DNA from 3 places in the Gordonia sp. SMJS1 genome. Region 2 is predicted to be linked to each of the others. Evidence: riboswitches for the same ligand, from Rfam matches in the RefSeq annotation. Region 2 holds a riboswitch; each other region holds the start of a gene.
The links. A riboswitch is a leader RNA that binds a small molecule or an ion and turns the genes downstream of it on or off. The one in region 2 is predicted to bind thiamine pyrophosphate.

Region 1: linked by a shared signal. The riboswitch ahead of thiC (phosphomethylpyrimidine synthase ThiC) and the one ahead of thiO (glycine oxidase ThiO) in region 2 are both predicted to bind thiamine pyrophosphate.
Region 3: linked by a shared signal. The riboswitch ahead of QAD21_RS05045 (TenA family protein) and the one ahead of thiO (glycine oxidase ThiO) in region 2 are both predicted to bind thiamine pyrophosphate.

The regions. Positions count from the first base shown of each region.
Region 1 covers NZ_CP123381.1:619,367-624,333, reverse strand. The annotation lists partial or broken gene QAD21_RS02905 (AMP-binding protein) at 1-637, shown strand, start outside; gene QAD21_RS25300 (hypothetical protein) at 665-1,144, shown strand; gene QAD21_RS02900 (GNAT family N-acetyltransferase) at 1,311-1,658, opposite strand; TPP riboswitch at 1,869-1,983, shown strand; gene thiC (phosphomethylpyrimidine synthase ThiC) at 1,975-3,663, shown strand; gene thiD (bifunctional hydroxymethylpyrimidine kinase/phosphomethylpyrimidine kinase) at 3,663-4,583, shown strand; gene QAD21_RS02885 (SHOCT domain-containing protein) at 4,661-4,967, opposite strand, start outside.
Region 2 covers NZ_CP123381.1:4,755,553-4,760,519, reverse strand. The annotation lists gene QAD21_RS21595 (hypothetical protein) at 173-547, opposite strand; gene thiE (thiamine phosphate synthase) at 864-1,574, opposite strand; TPP riboswitch at 1,623-1,732, shown strand; gene thiO (glycine oxidase ThiO) at 1,729-2,793, shown strand; gene thiS (sulfur carrier protein ThiS) at 2,790-3,002, shown strand; gene QAD21_RS21575 (thiazole synthase) at 3,061-3,849, shown strand; gene QAD21_RS21570 (ABC transporter ATP-binding protein) at 3,921-4,904, shown strand; gene QAD21_RS21565 (ABC transporter permease) at 4,901-4,967, shown strand, end outside.
Region 3 covers NZ_CP123381.1:1,104,971-1,109,937, reverse strand. The annotation lists gene QAD21_RS05070 (fused (3R)-hydroxyacyl-ACP dehydratase subunits HadA/HadB) at 134-1,231, opposite strand; gene rpmG (50S ribosomal protein L33) at 1,326-1,493, opposite strand; tRNA gene QAD21_RS05060 (tRNA-Met) at 1,587-1,660, opposite strand; tRNA gene QAD21_RS05055 (tRNA-Thr) at 1,682-1,754, opposite strand; tRNA gene QAD21_RS05050 (tRNA-Tyr) at 1,872-1,952, opposite strand; TPP riboswitch at 2,108-2,201, shown strand; gene QAD21_RS05045 (TenA family protein) at 2,189-2,899, shown strand; gene QAD21_RS05040 (ABC transporter substrate-binding protein) at 2,908-3,933, shown strand; gene QAD21_RS05035 (ABC transporter permease) at 3,908-4,702, shown strand; gene QAD21_RS05030 (ABC transporter ATP-binding protein) at 4,695-4,967, shown strand, end outside.

The DNA of each region.
Region 1 (4,967 bases), 1.1 Mb from region 2:
ATTCACACCGCTCCCCGACGCCGACCCCGCCTCGGTCGAGCTCCCGGCTGCCCCCGACGCCGGGCTACCCGCCCTGTTCCTCGTGTCGGGGGGCACCACCGGACTGCCGAAACTCATCGCGCGCACGCACGACGACTACGACCTCAACGCCCGGCTGTCCGCGGACGTCGCCGGCCTCACCGCCGACGACACCTACCTCGTCGCCCTGCCGGCCGCGCACAACTTTCCGCTGTGCTGCCCGGGAATCCTGGGCGTCTTCGGTGCGGGCGGCCACGTCGTCTTAGCCGACAACCCCAGTCCGGACAACACTTTCGACCTCATCGAGCGGCACCGCGTCACGGTGACCGCGCTCGTCCCCGCGCTCGCGCAACTCTGGTGCGCGGCGACCGAGTGGGAGCCGGCGGACATCAGCTCCCTGCGCCTGCTGCAGGTGGGCGGCGCCAAGCTGGCACAGTCCGACGCCGTCGCCCTCGACGCGGCCCTCGGCCCCGTCGTCCAGCAGGTCTTCGGCATGGCCGAGGGGCTGATCTGCTACACCCGGACCGACGACCCGCGTGACTTGGTGCACCAAGTGCAAGGGGCACCGATGTCGGAGCTCGACGAGGTGCGGGTCGTCGACGAGGGCGGAGCCGATGTCCCCGACGGGGAAGAAGGTGAACTGCTGGTGCGGGGGCCCTACACGATCCGCGGTTACTACCGCGCCACGGCGCACAACGAGAAGTCCTTCACGCCGGACGGCTTCTACCGGTCCGGGGACAAGGTCACCCGGCTGCCGTCGGGGCACCTGGCCGTGACCGGCCGCATCAAGGACACCATCGTGCGCGCCGGGGAGAACGTCGCCGCCGACGACGTCGAGGAGAACCTCCTCGCCCACGATTCGGTCCGGCAGGTCGCGGTGGTCGGGCTGCCCGACGACGCGCTCGGTGAGAAGATCTGTGCGGCAGTCGTGCTCTCGCACGAACACCCCCCGGCCCGACCACTCGAGCTGGCCGCGATCCGCACCTTCCTCGCCGACCGCGGACTCGCCTCCTTCAAACTGCCCGACGTGGTCCGCGTCGTGCGCACGCTCCCGGTCACCGCAGTAGGCAAGATCGACAAAAAGGTGCTCCGCGAGACACTGCTGTCGGAGCCGTCGGCAGGCTGAGCCGAGTCGGAGCCCGCTCCTCACACCGGCGCGAGGAGCGCGACCACCGCACCATAATCCCAAGGAAGCGCATAACCCCTGCTCCCTGAGGTGCGAGGAGCGATAGCGACGAGCCTCGAAGGGTCCGGCGAGGAATGTTCCGGAGCCGCCGAGGCTTACCTTCGGATCACACCGGCGCGAGGGTCACGATCCCGGGATGGCCGTCGAGATAGTGCTTGGTGAAGGTGCACACGGGCCGCAGGCGGGCGCCCTGCTCGCGGGTGAAGTGCACGACGGTGCGGGTGAGTCGGGTGGCGAGACCATGTCCGGTGTACTCGTCGTAGAGCACGGTGTGTAGGACGGTGATGGTGGTCTGACCGTCGACCGTCTCGGTCGAATAGCCGAGCACGCCGACCAGGTCGCCGGCGACCCACAGCTCGAACCGGTCGCGGTCGGGATTGTGCACCACCTGCGAGATCTGCTGCAGGATCGACTTCGCCGACTGTGGTGGTCGCTGACGATGCTTGCGTAGCACCCGACCCTCCTCACCTCTTGATCGTGGACATCGGACCACTGACATGTGCCGTCCGAACCTCGGCATAGGCCCCGCTTGTGATCCGGGTCACACGGTACCTTACGGAACCGTAACTGATGACCCCGATCGTCCGGTCGTCGCACATCGAGACGGTCGCGCGCACCCCTACGACCCGAACGAACTCCGCGCTGTAGGGTGGCGGACGCACGACAACTACACCGCGGGGGCTCTCACGATGACCGAGGGCTGAGATGGCGACGGGCGGTCGCCGACCGCTCGAACCTGTCCGGGTAATGCCGGCGTAGGGAGACAAGCCATGGGCACACGTGTATCCGCGACTCGCGACGGCAGCGCACCCGCCGACTCAGGGTTCCTGACCCTCGGTCCGATCGAGGGCAGCACCAAGCACCACCTCACGGTCGGCGACCTGCGCGTCCCGCAGCGTCGTATCCACCTCACCAACGGCGAACACCTCGACGTCTACGACACCTCGGGTCCGTACACCGATCCGACGGCGCGCATCGACGTCGAGAAGGGCCTCGCCCCCACCCGCGACAACTGGCGCCGCCCGGAACCGGTCGACGGCGCGAGCACCCAGCTAGCTTGGGCGCGGGCCGGGATCATCACCGAAGAGATGCGGTTCATCGCCGCCCGAGAGGGCATCGACCCCGAACTGGTCCGGTCGGAGGTGGCGATCGGGCGAGCGGTCATCCCGGCGAACCACCGGCATCCGGAGTCCGAACCGATGATCATAGGCAAGAACTTCGCGGTGAAAGTCAATGCGAACATCGGAAATTCGGCGGTGCGCAGCTCGATCTCCGACGAGGTCGAGAAGATGGTGTGGGCCACCCGCTGGGGCGCCGACACGATCATGGATCTCTCGACCGGCGCCGACATCCACACCACCCGCGAGTGGATCATGCGTAACTCGCCGGTCCCCGTGGGGACGGTTCCGATCTACCAGGCGCTGGAGAAGGTCAACGGCGATCCCGCCTCGCTGACCTGGGAACTGTATCGCGACACCGTGATCGAGCAGGCCGAGCAGGGTGTCGACTACATGACCGTGCATGCCGGTGTCCTGCTGCGCTACGTTCCGCTGACCGCGAAGCGGGTGACGGGCATCGTGTCGCGCGGCGGTTCGATCATGGCGGCCTGGTGTCTCGCGCACCACCGGGAGTCGTTCCTGTACACGCACTTCGACGAGTTGTGCGAGATCTTCCGCCGCTACGACATCACGTTCTCCCTCGGCGACGGCTTGCGCCCCGGATCGATCGCCGACGCGAACGACGAGGCCCAGTTCGCCGAACTCCGCACTCTCGGCGAGCTGACCGCGATCGCCAAATCGCATGGTGTGCAGGTCATGATCGAAGGCCCCGGGCACGTCCCGATGCACAAGATCGCCGAGAACGTGCGCCTGGAGGAGGAGTTGTGCGAGGAGGCCCCCTTCTACACCCTGGGTCCGCTCGCCACCGACATCGCGCCGGCCTACGACCACATCACCTCGGCCATCGGCGCGGCGATGATCGCTCAGGCCGGCACCGCGATGCTGTGCTACGTGACTCCGAAAGAGCATTTAGGACTTCCGGACCGCGACGACGTCAAGGTCGGCGTGATCACGTACAAGATCGCGGCGCACTCGGCCGACCTGGCCAAAGGCCACCCGCGGGCACAGGAACGCGACGACGCACTGAGCAAGGCGCGCTTCGAGTTCCGCTGGACCGACCAGTTCAATCTCGCCCTCGACCCCGACACCGCGCGCGCATACCACGACGAGACGCTGCCCGCCGAGCCCGCGAAGACCGCCCACTTCTGCTCGATGTGCGGACCCAAGTTCTGCTCGATGCGGATCTCGGCGGACGTCCGCGCCTACGCCGAGGAGCACGGTCTCGTCACCGCGGACGACATCGACCGGACTATCGCCGAGGGCATGGCCGCGAAGTCGGCCGAGTTCGCCGAGGCTGGTAACCGCGTGTACCTCCCGCTCCAGACGACCGGCGGCGCCTGATGCGCACAGACGACGCACGACGACGCACAGTCGACGCGAATCAGCGCACGGTCGACGAACAGGCCTACACGGGACTCCCGCTGTCACCGCCCGGAACGGCCCCGGTACGGGTCCTGACCATCGCGGGTTCGGACTCCGGCGGGGGCGCGGGAATACAGGCAGACATGCGCACCTTCGCCCTGCTCGGGGTGCACGGGTGTGTCGCGGTGACCGCGGTGACGGTCCAGAACTCGGTGGGCGTGAGCGGGTTCGAGGAGATCTCACCGCAGACCGTGGCGGCGCAGATCGACTCCGTGTCCGGTGACATCGGTGTGGCCGCGGCGAAGACCGGGATGCTCGCGTCGGCGCCCATCATCGAGGCCATCGTCGAGCAGTGCCGCACGAGCGGAATCGGCCGGGACACATCCGTTCCGCTGGTGGTCGATCCAGTGTGCGCGTCGATGCACGGCAACCAGCTGCTCGCCGACTCGGCACTCGACACCCTGCGGCACAGCCTGTTTCCCCTCGCGACGGTGGTGACACCGAACCTGGACGAGGTCCGGCTCATCACCGGCATCGCGGTCACCGATGCCGCGTCGCAGCGCGACGCGGCCAGGGCACTGCTCGATCTCGGGCCGCGCTGGGCGCTGGTGAAAGGCGGGCACCTGCGAACCTCGGACCACTCCCCCGATCTGCTCTACGACGGCGACCAGTTCATCGAGCTCAGCCACGAACGCATCGACACCCCGCACGACCACGGCGCCGGCGACACCCTCGCCGCCGCGATCGCATGCGCGCTGGCCCACGGGCACGACGTTCCCGCGGCGGTCGGCTTCGGCAAGGACTGGGTGACCCGCTGCCTGGCGGCCGCGTATCCACTGGGCGCCGGCCACGGTCCGGTCAATCCGCTGTGGCGTGTGGGCGTCGGGTCGGCGGACTGACGCGAACACGAGAAACAGACAACGCTCCCCGACGGCGACCGGCGCCATCGGGGAGCGTTGTCTGTGTCGAGGGACCGTCAGGCGGTTCCGCTGAGGGCCTTGCTCTTCAAGTGCTCGAACTCCTGGGGTGTGATCGCGCCCGAGTCGAGCAGGTTCTTCGCGTCGGCGATCTGCTGGGTCGGTGAGGTGCCTGCGACGGACCGGATGTACTCGTCGGACGCCTGCTTGGCCTCGCTGTACGCCTCACGCTGACGCTCGGCCATCCCCTTGCCCTTCGCGAGCAGGTACACGATGGCGGTGATGTACGGGAAGATGATCAGGAAGACCACCCACGCCGCCTTCGCCCACCCCGAAGCCGCCTTGTCGCGGAACAGGTCGCTGATG
Region 2 (4,967 bases):
TAACCCCTGCTCCCTGAGGTGCGAGGAGCGCAAGCGACGAGCCACGAAGGGCTGGCGACCCATCTCGCCAGGACCCTTCGTGACGGCCTCCGCAAGCTCCGGCCTCCTCAGGGAGCAGAGGTTTTTTCGAAGTCCACGACGGCCGCGAGGCCGCAGATACTGAGGGCCAGGGTCACACCCCGGCGTCCAGCAGTCGGTTCGCCCCGGCGACCAGCGCGTGGACGTTCGCCTCGTCGCTGCTCGCGCCCTCACCGACGGCCCAGGCCTGCCGGCCGTCGTGCTCGCAGAGCAGGAACGTCGTGACCAGGCCGTCGACGACCCGCTGGTGCAGCCGGACGATCTGAACCGGGGCGCCGACGTCGTAGAGGATCGAGGTCATCGCACCGACGGGGCCGGCGGCGACGGCGCTGCGGGACATGATGCGGTCGGCGATCGCGAGCGTCGCGCGGCACTCGACCAGGTCGCCCGAGCACGGGACGGCAGAGAAGGAGCCCAGCCGGATCGTGCCGCCACGGGAGTACTCGTCGGTGAATTGCTGCCAGGTCATCCCGGCGGCCTCCTCGTGCATCCCAAGGGGAAGCGGGCGGCCGAAACGTGCGGCGAAGTGGTCGCCACCGTGCCGGTCGTCGCGCTCGGTCCACGAACAGGATCGACGAGGTAGATGAAGAGGGTGCATCTCGAAAACCGATTTCGGTCGAAGAACGGATGACCGACTGGAGAGCGCAACCGACCCGCAGCGGGGGGTCGGTCAGATTCAGACCCCGCTGCGGCGGGTTACGAGAACGCTCGTGATGCACAACATGATCGGTCCACCATAGACCCGCGACACCGACCGGGCAAACGTGTTTCCGCCAGGGGAACCGCTAGAGCATCCCGGCGAGGTCGGTGGCTGCGGCGGCCGGGTCGTCGGCCGCGGTGATGGCCCGCACGACGACGATGCGCCGCGCCCCGAGCGCGGTGACCTCCCCGACGCGGCCGGCGTCGATCCCGCCGATGGCGAACCACGGCTTGGCTGATTGTGTTGCGGCCGTTGAGGACACGAGGTCGAGGCCGGCGGCGGCGCGGCCCGGTTTGGTGGGCGTGGTCCAGCACGGACCGACGCAGAAGTAGTCGACGTCGTCGTCGGCGATCGCGGCGGCAGCCTGCTCGGGGTCGTGGGTCGAGGCGCCGATGAGGACGTCCGGTCCGACGATCCGGCGGGCCGCCGACGGCGACAGGTCGCCCTGTCCGACGTGCAGGACATCGGCCCCGGAGAGCGCCGCGACGTCGGCCCGGTCGTTGACCGCGAGCAGGGCGCCATGCGCGTCGGCGACCTTCCGCATGCCCGCGAGGATCTCGAGTTCCTCGCCCGCCTCCAGGGTCCCGAACTCGCGCTCACCCGGCGAGTTCTTGTCGCGCAGCTGCACGATGTCGACGCCGCCCGCGAGCGCCGCGTCGACGAAGTCGAGCAGGTCACCGCGTTCGCGCCGGGCGTCGGTGCACAGGTACAGGCGGGCCGTGGAGAGCCGCCGGCGACGGTCCGTCGCGGAGCCGGGGTCCGTCGACGCGGAGCTGGTGCGGTTCGGGGTCGTCACGCCGACCAGGCTAACCGGACCCCCGACGCCCCGGCGTAGGGTGGATCGCACGAACACACGGGAGTCCGGATCGGCCGGGCTGAGAGTGCGGACAGATTCCGCTGACCGTCGAACCTGATCCGGGTCATTCCGGCGAAGGAAGGTGATTCCCAACGTGGATTCCCCACCGCAGGGCCCTGCCCACCGCGCCCTGACGGTCGTCGGGGGCGGTGTCATCGGGCTGACCTGTGCGCTCACCGCGGCCGACGCCGGATGGCGGGTTCGCGTCCTCGACGCCGGCACCGACGAGCGCGCGTCCTGGGTCGCCGGCGGCATGCTCGGTTCACTCGGCGAGGGTCATCCCGGCGAGGACGCGTCCCTGGCCCTCTCGGTCGAATCGGTCCGGCTGTGGCCGGCGCTCGTGAAGCGGCTCGACGACCCGGGTGTCGTCACCGCCACCGACTCGCTGTTCGTCGCGGCCTCGGCCACCGACATCGAGTACCTGCGGCATCTCGCCGATTTCGTCTGGGCCGGGCAGCCCGCCACCGATGCCGCGCTGCAGTCGGTGACCGGCCGCGACATCCGGACCCTGGAACCGTCGCTGAGCTCTCGACTGGTCGGTGGCTACCGCGCGGTCGGCGAGTGGTCCGTCGACAACCGGCGGCTGCTCGAGGCGTTGCGCGCCGCCGCGACGTCGGCGGGTGCCGAGTTGGTCTCCGCGCGCGTCGAATCCCTGGCCGACCTCGACGACCTCGGTTCCGACACGCAGATCCTGCTCGCCGCCGGACTCGGCACCGCGGCCCTCTGGCCGGGTGTGGACCTGCATGCGGCGAAGGGGGAGATCCTTCGCCTGCGCCGCACGCGCTGGTCGGTGCCGCCGCCCGGTCACGTCGTCCGGGCACGCCTCCACGGGCGGGCCGTGTACCTGGTGCCGCGCGAGGACGGAGTCGTCGTCGGCGCCACCCAGTACGAGGCCGAGGGAATTGCCGACCGCGCGCCGCAGGCCGGCGGGGTCGCGGATCTGCTCGCCGACGCGATCGAGGTCTTCCCCGGGCTGCGGACCTACGAACTGACCGAAGCGGGGGCCGGTCTGCGGCCGTGCACCGCGGACGGATTGCCCATCGTCACCCGTGTGGACACACGAACGGTCGTGGCGACCGGGCACGGGCGCAACGGGATCGTCCTCGCCCCGGGCACCGCCGCCCGCGTGCTGTCGATTCTGGAAGGAGCAGAGGAATGAGTATCACCGCGAACATCACCGTCAACGGCAAGAGCGTCGACGTCGGCGCCGACACGTCGGTGCGCGACGTCGTCACCGGGCTGGGGTTGCCGGACCGGGGGATCGCGGTCGCGGTGGACGGCGCGGTCGTCCCGCGCGGCCGCTGGGACCGGCACACGATGACCGACGGTGCCGTCGTCGAGATCGTCACGGCGGTGCAGGGTGGCTGACCTCGCCGATCTGAAGCCCGACGCCTCGCGGACCGAGCAGAAGTCCGGCGACGAGACGATCCCGGATGCGGACCATCTGCGCATCGCCGGTCGCGACTTCTCGTCGCGACTCATCACCGGCACCGGCGGCGCGTCGAATCTCGCGACCCTGGAACGCGCGCTGGTCGCGTCGGGGACCGAGCTGACCACCGTCGCGGTTCGGCGCGTCGACGCGGCCTCGGGCACCGGGGTCTTCGATCTGCTGCGCCGGCTCGACATCGCCGTCCTGCCCAACACCGCGGGCTGTCACACCACCGCCGAGGCCGTCCTGACCGCCCAGCTGGCGCGCGAGGCGTTCGAGACCGACTGGGTGAAGCTCGAGGTGGTCGCCGACGAACGCACCCTGATGCCCGACGCCATCGAACTCGTCGACGCCGCGGCCGCACTGGTGGCCGACGGTTTCGTCGTGCTGGCCTACACCAACGACGATCCGGTCCTGGCCGCGCGACTCGCCGATCTCGGGGTGGCGGCGGTGATGCCCCTCGGATCGCCCATCGGGACCGGACTCGGAATCCTCAACCCGCACAACATCGAGATGATCGTCGACGACTGCCACACCCGCTTCGACGACCCGCTGCCGGTCATTCTCGACGCGGGCATCGGCACGGCGAGCGACGCGGCCCTGGCGATGGAACTCGGTTGCGACGGCGTGCTTCTGGCCACCGCCGTGACCCGGGCGGAGAACCCTGAACTGATGGCGACGGCGATGCGGCACGCGGTGACCGCGGGCCGCCTGGCCGCGCGTGCGGGCCGGATCCCCAAGCGTTTCTGGGCGCACGCGTCCTCACCCGGGCGCGACCGGGACTGACCCGCGGTCCCGCGGCAGGCCGTCCGAATGACAGACCGGGCCGCTCGGGGTTCGGCGGCTATGGTCGAGTCGTGTTGCAGGTAGCGAATCTGACGAAGGACTTCGGCGGTCAACGCGCGGTCGACGACCTCACCTTCGAGGTGGGGCCGGGACGGGTCACCGGTTTCCTGGGCCCCAACGGTGCGGGTAAGTCGACGACCATGCGGATGATGCTCGGACTCGACCGTTCGACATCGGGCACGGCGACGATCAACGGGCAGCGCTACCGGGACCTCGAGCATCCGCTGCGGCAGGTCGGTGCGCTGCTCGACGCCCGGTGGGTGCATCCCAATCGCAGTGCGCGGTCCCACTTGCGGTGGCTCGCGGCGAGCAACCGGATCCCGGCCGCCCGCGTCGACGAGGTGCTCGAGACGGTCGGGCTCACCTCGGTGGCCAAGAAGCGCGCCGGCGGCTTCTCGCTCGGTATGTCGCAGCGGCTCGGGCTGGCGGGTGCCCTGATCGGCGACCCGCACACACTGCTGTTCGACGAGCCGGTCAACGGCCTCGACCCGGAGGGCATCGTGTGGATCCGCGGGTTCATGCGCAAGCTCGCCGCGGAGGGGCGGACGGTGTTGGTGTCGAGCCATCTGCTCACCGAGATGTCGCTCACCGCAGACCATCTCGTCGTCATCGGGCGGGGCCGGCTGATCGCCGACTGTTCGGTGGCGGAGTTCACCGGGCGGGCACGGCAGTCGGTGCGGGTGCGCGGCCCGCAGCTCGAACAGTTGCATGCCGCGCTCGCGTCGGCGGGGCTGAATCCCGCGCCGGGTGACCCGGATGCCCACGGGCGCCCGGTGATGCGCGTGCCGGACACCACGACCGATCGGGTCGGCGACCTCGCCGCCGCCGCGGGCATCACCCTGCACGAACTCGCCGCCGAGTCGGCGTCACTGGAAGAGGTCTTCATGTCGATGACGGCGCACGCCGTCGACTACACCGCCGTCGACAACCGCGCCGTCCACGACCCCGACGCCCACAACCGGGCCGTCGGGAACCACGGGGGAGTGAACCGGTGATCGCCGCGATCAACGCCGAACGGATCAAACTCGCCAGCACCCGGTCGCCGTACTGGTGCCTCG
Region 3 (4,967 bases), 1.6 Mb from region 2:
ACCGGGACGGCGTACGAGAACTACAGGTGGGAACTCACAGGGAACTCGTCGCCGTCAGCGACGAGTCCAGAGCTTCAACGAGGCGATGCCGGAGTACATGGGTGGCGACCCTAGCAGCGACGATCACTCTCGATCAATTGAATTGGATGACGGCCTGCGCGCGTCCGAAGATCCGGCGGTCACCCTGCTTGGCGGTGATCGCGATGGTCCCGCGACGAGTTGCGGGATCGAGCGACTTCACCTTGCCGGTGAAGTCGACGGCCGCGCTGTCGTCGGCCGGGACGTACACCGGGCTGGTGAAGCGCACGTTGTACTCGCAGAAGGCCGCCGGGTCGCCGATGAACTCGGAGACGAAGCTCGCGCCGAGCCCCATCGTCTGCATGCCGTGCGCGACGACGTCGTCCATGCCGGCCGCGTTCACGACGTGGTCGGAGAAGTGGATCGGGTTGGGGTCGCCGGCCACGCCCGCATAGTTCGCGAGATTGCCGCGCGTCAGCAGGTACCGCTTGGGCGTGAGTTCCTGACCCACCGTGAGCGTGTCGAAGTCGACGGCACCGAAGGCGCCCGGCGACTGCGTCGGGTCGGGGAGGTCGTAGCGACCCGCCTTCGGCTCGACGGTGTGCCCGGACTCGCCGATGGCGTCGACCTTGATCATCACGTGGTCGAGTGACGCCTCGAGTTCGGGGTCGACGTCCATGCCGGGACGCGCGGCCAGAGAGGTCCACGTGGTCATGACCGGCTCGTCGTGCTGGTTCCAGATGACGTTCTTGGTGACCATCAGGTCGATCATCTCGGGACTGCTCACGTGCCGGAACGACTCGAGCGAGACGTCGCAGATCAGGCGGTCCCCGACCTTCATCGGCTGGTGGTAGACCAGCCGCTGGTCGGTCTGCATGATCTGCCACATGTCGTAGCCGGTGACGACGTCTTCGAAGAGCTTGCGCTGGGCGATGATCCCGAGCACCGACACGTAGGTGGGCGCGGCGATCAGGCGGTCGTGGCCGAAGGCCCGGGCGCCCTCCTCGCTCCAGTGGGTCGGGTGCGCATCCTGCACCGCCATCGCGTGCTTACGGATCTCCTCGCGGCCGATCTCGTAATAGTCGTCGACCGTGTAGTGGAAGCCGACGAGGCTCTGCGTGTGGGCGGCGATCTCGTCGGGGGTCGGCTTCGCACCACCGCTCGACGCCTCGTCCGGACGATCCTGGATCTCGGCTCCGCTTACCTGTGACATTGAGCTCTACTCCTTCGGCCGACACAGCAAGACGGGCTGCCTCATCGAGAGGCAGCCCGTTGCTGGTGGTACTTCGAAACGGCCGACGACGGCGTCAGCGCGATTCCTTGTGCCCCTGATGCTTGCCGCAGTTCGGGCAGAACTTCTTGATCTCGAGGCGATCGGGATCGTTGCGGCGGTTCTTCTTCGTGATGTAGTTACGGTGCTTGCACACCTCGCAGGCCAAGGTGATCTTGGGGCGAACATCTGTTGAGGAGGCCACTTGATTGCCTTCTTTCGGGTGGTACGTGGTCGGGTTCGGAAGTTCCCTCAGGGCTTGCGACCCTTGCGCTCGGTTCCGGTCGGACCCGATGTGTAGCGGTGGAGGGACTCGATCCCTCGACCTCACGATTATGAGTCGTGCGCTCTAACCAGCTGAGCTACACCGCCCCGCGGACTTCTCGTCCAGCGAGCCCCCTGACGGAATCGAACCGTCGACCTTTTCCTTACCATGGAAACGCTCTGCCGACTGAGCTAAGGGGGCGTGCCCCGGGCGGTTGTGCCCGAGAGCCCTAACGAGGTTACACACTCGCGTCTGCGCTAGACAAATCGCTGGTCGGAGACCGTCTGTAGAGCAGTTTCGCGAGAATGGACCACGCTGTGGCAGGTATAGGATTCGAACCTATGTAGCTTGCGCGACGGATTTACAATCCGCTCCCTTTGGCCGCTCGGGCAACCTGCCGTGCCGCTCTTCCGGCCACCGTGACGGCCGTACGAACAACGCCGTGAAGAATACAACGAACACCGCATCAACGCGCAAACCGGCTGGTCAACAGGCCGGGACATGGTCGTGGCACAGGCGTCCCACTGCGACCCCCACTCCTGCTACTGTGGCTGCGTTCTGACACGGGGTGCTCCGCGACGCGGGGCTGAGATGAGACCCGAGAACTGTCCAGGTAATGCTGACGAAGGGATGTCATGTCTGTGCATGCGCACGTGCCGGTCTCCGGCCGATTCTCCGACCACCTCTGGGAGGAGACGAAGGGGTTGCGGACGGCGATCGACGACCTCGAGTTCCTGCGGCGGCTCGGCGACGGGACGCTGCCACTCGAGGTGTTCCGCACCTACATGGAGCAGGACTCGCTGTACCTGGCCGGGTACGCGAAGGCCCTCGCCATCCTGGCGTCGAAGTCCCCCGACCCGCAGACCGCGGGGTTCTGGGCGAACTCGTCGGCCACCGCGGCCACCGTCGAGTCGGCGCTGCACGGCGACCTGCTCAACGGCGGCCAGCTGCCTCCGCGTGAGGGCGAACCCGAGCCGTCGCCGGCGTGCCTGGGGTACGTGTCCTACCTGACCGCCGTCGCCGCGACCGAATCGTATGCGGTCGGCGCCGCCGCGGCCCTGCCCTGCTTCTGGATCTACGCGGAAGTCGGCCGGGCCCTGGCCGCGAGTGCGGCCCAGGTACTCGCCGCCGACCCAAACCACCCCTACGCGCAGTGGGTGACCACCTACGACGCCCCGGAGTTCCAGGAATCCGCTTCGCGGGCAAGGGAACTCGTGGACGAGGCCGCGGCGCACGCCGGCGAGCGGGAGCGGGCCGCGATGGCCACGGCGTTCACCGTCGCCACCCGGTTCGAGCTTCTGTTCTGGGACACCGCGCTGAACCCGCAACCGTGGCCCGCCGCATGAGCGCCCGCATGAGCGCCCGCGCGCGCCGCCTCCTCACCGCGCTCGCCGCCGCGGTCGTCGCGTCGTCGGCGATCACCGCGTGCGGTTCGGGCGCCGGTTCGGACGGCACCATCCGATTCGCGCTCGACTGGTCCCCGAACACCAACCACACGGGATTGTTCGTGGCGCAGCAGCGCGGCTGGTTCGAGGAGGCCGGACTCGACGTCGAGATCCTGCCGTACAACAACACCGCCGTGGACACCATCGTGGACGCGGGCAACGCCGAGTTCGGGATCAGCACCCACAACTCGTCGACCTTCTCGCGGGCATCGGGCGCGCACACCATCTCCGTGTTCGCGCCGCTGCAGAAGTGGGCCACCGGCATCGGTGTCCGCGCCGACCGCCGCGACATCACGAGCCCGAAGGACCTCGACGGGAAGACATACGCCGGTTTCGGCGACCCGGGCGAGGAGAAGACCCTCGAGCAGGTGATCCGAAACGACGGCGGCACCGGCGAGTTCACCTCGGTGACCCTCGGGACCTCGGCATACGAGGCGGTCTACTCCGGTCAGGCCGACTTCACCGTCTCCTATCTCGCGTGGGAGGGCATCGAGGCCGAGCATCGCGGAACCCCGATGAGGTACTTCCACTACACCGACTTCGGTTTCCCGGAGGCATACGCGATCGTCGTCGACGCCAACGAGGACTGGCTGGCGGACAACCCGGACCGCGCGGCGGCCTTCGTGACGGCGCTGCAGCGCGGTTACCAGGCAGCGGCCGACGACCCGGACGCGGCGGCCCGCGACCTCCTCGCCGCCAACCCCGGTGCGTTCAACGACGAGCAGTTGGTGTTCGAGAGCCAGCGCATGCTCGCCGGTCAGTACATGAAGGACGCCGAAGGCCGGGTCGGGCGACAGACGCTCGAACAGTGGGCCGGGAACTCCGGGTTCCTGTACCGCAGCGGTCTGCTGACCGGCCCGGACGGGGCGCCGCTCACGACCGAGCCGGACTGGTCGACGTACTTCACCAATGACTACCTCGACACCCCTCGGTAGCACCGGCCTGCGTCGCATCGCGCCCGCGCTCGTCGCGGTGGTCGTCCTGGTGGCGGTCTGGCAGGTCTACGTCGACGTCAGCGGAATCCGGCCGCAGGTGCTGCCGTCGCCGTCGCGCGTCGTCGCGCAGGGTTGGTCGCACCGCGCAGAGATCGGGGTGCACGCCGCGGCGACGCTGCAGGTGACCCTGATCGGGTTCACGGTCTCGTTGGTCCTGGCCTGGCTGCTGGCCATCGTCGTCGACTTCTCGCCGGCGCTGCGACGGGCGTTCGTGCCGTTGTTCGTCGCCTCCCAGACCCTGCCGATCATCGCGATCGCACCGCTGATGATCATCTGGTTCGGCTTCGGCCTACTCCCGAAGGTGCTGGTCATCGCCCTGGTCACGTTCTTTCCGGTGGCGATCGGCCTGATCGAGGGATTCGCCGCCACCGACCGCGAGGCCGGCGCGCTGATGCGCAGCATGGGGGCCACCCGCCGCCAGGTCTTCCGGTACGTGCGGCTCCCGTCCGCGCTACCGAGGTTCTTCACCGCGCTGCGGATCGGCATCACCTATGCGGTGGTGGGCGCCGTGTTCGCCGAGTACGTCGGCGCCACCCAGGGGCTCGGCATCTACATGAGCCTGCAGAAGAACTCGTTCCGCACGGACCTGGTGCTCGCGGCAGTGCTGGTGACCGCGCTCCTGAGCGTCACGCTGTACCTGCTCACCTTCGCCGTCGAGCGGATCGTCGCGCCCTGGGCCCGCGCCGAGGACCGGAACCACCATGACTGACCACCGGCTGGTCCCGGACCACCGACTTGTCGTCGACCGGCTCACCAAGTCCTATCCCCGACCCGGACGCGGACAACCTCGCCGGGAGGTCCTCGACGGGGTGTCGTTCACCGCCGAGCCCGGCGAGTTCGTCTCCGTCATCGGGCCCAGCGGATGTGGCAAGAGCACCGTCTTCGGCCTGCTGGCCGGACTCGACGTCCCCGATTCCGGCAGCGCGTCCGTCGGCTCCGAACCCGCCATCGCCGGACACTGCGCGTACATGCCG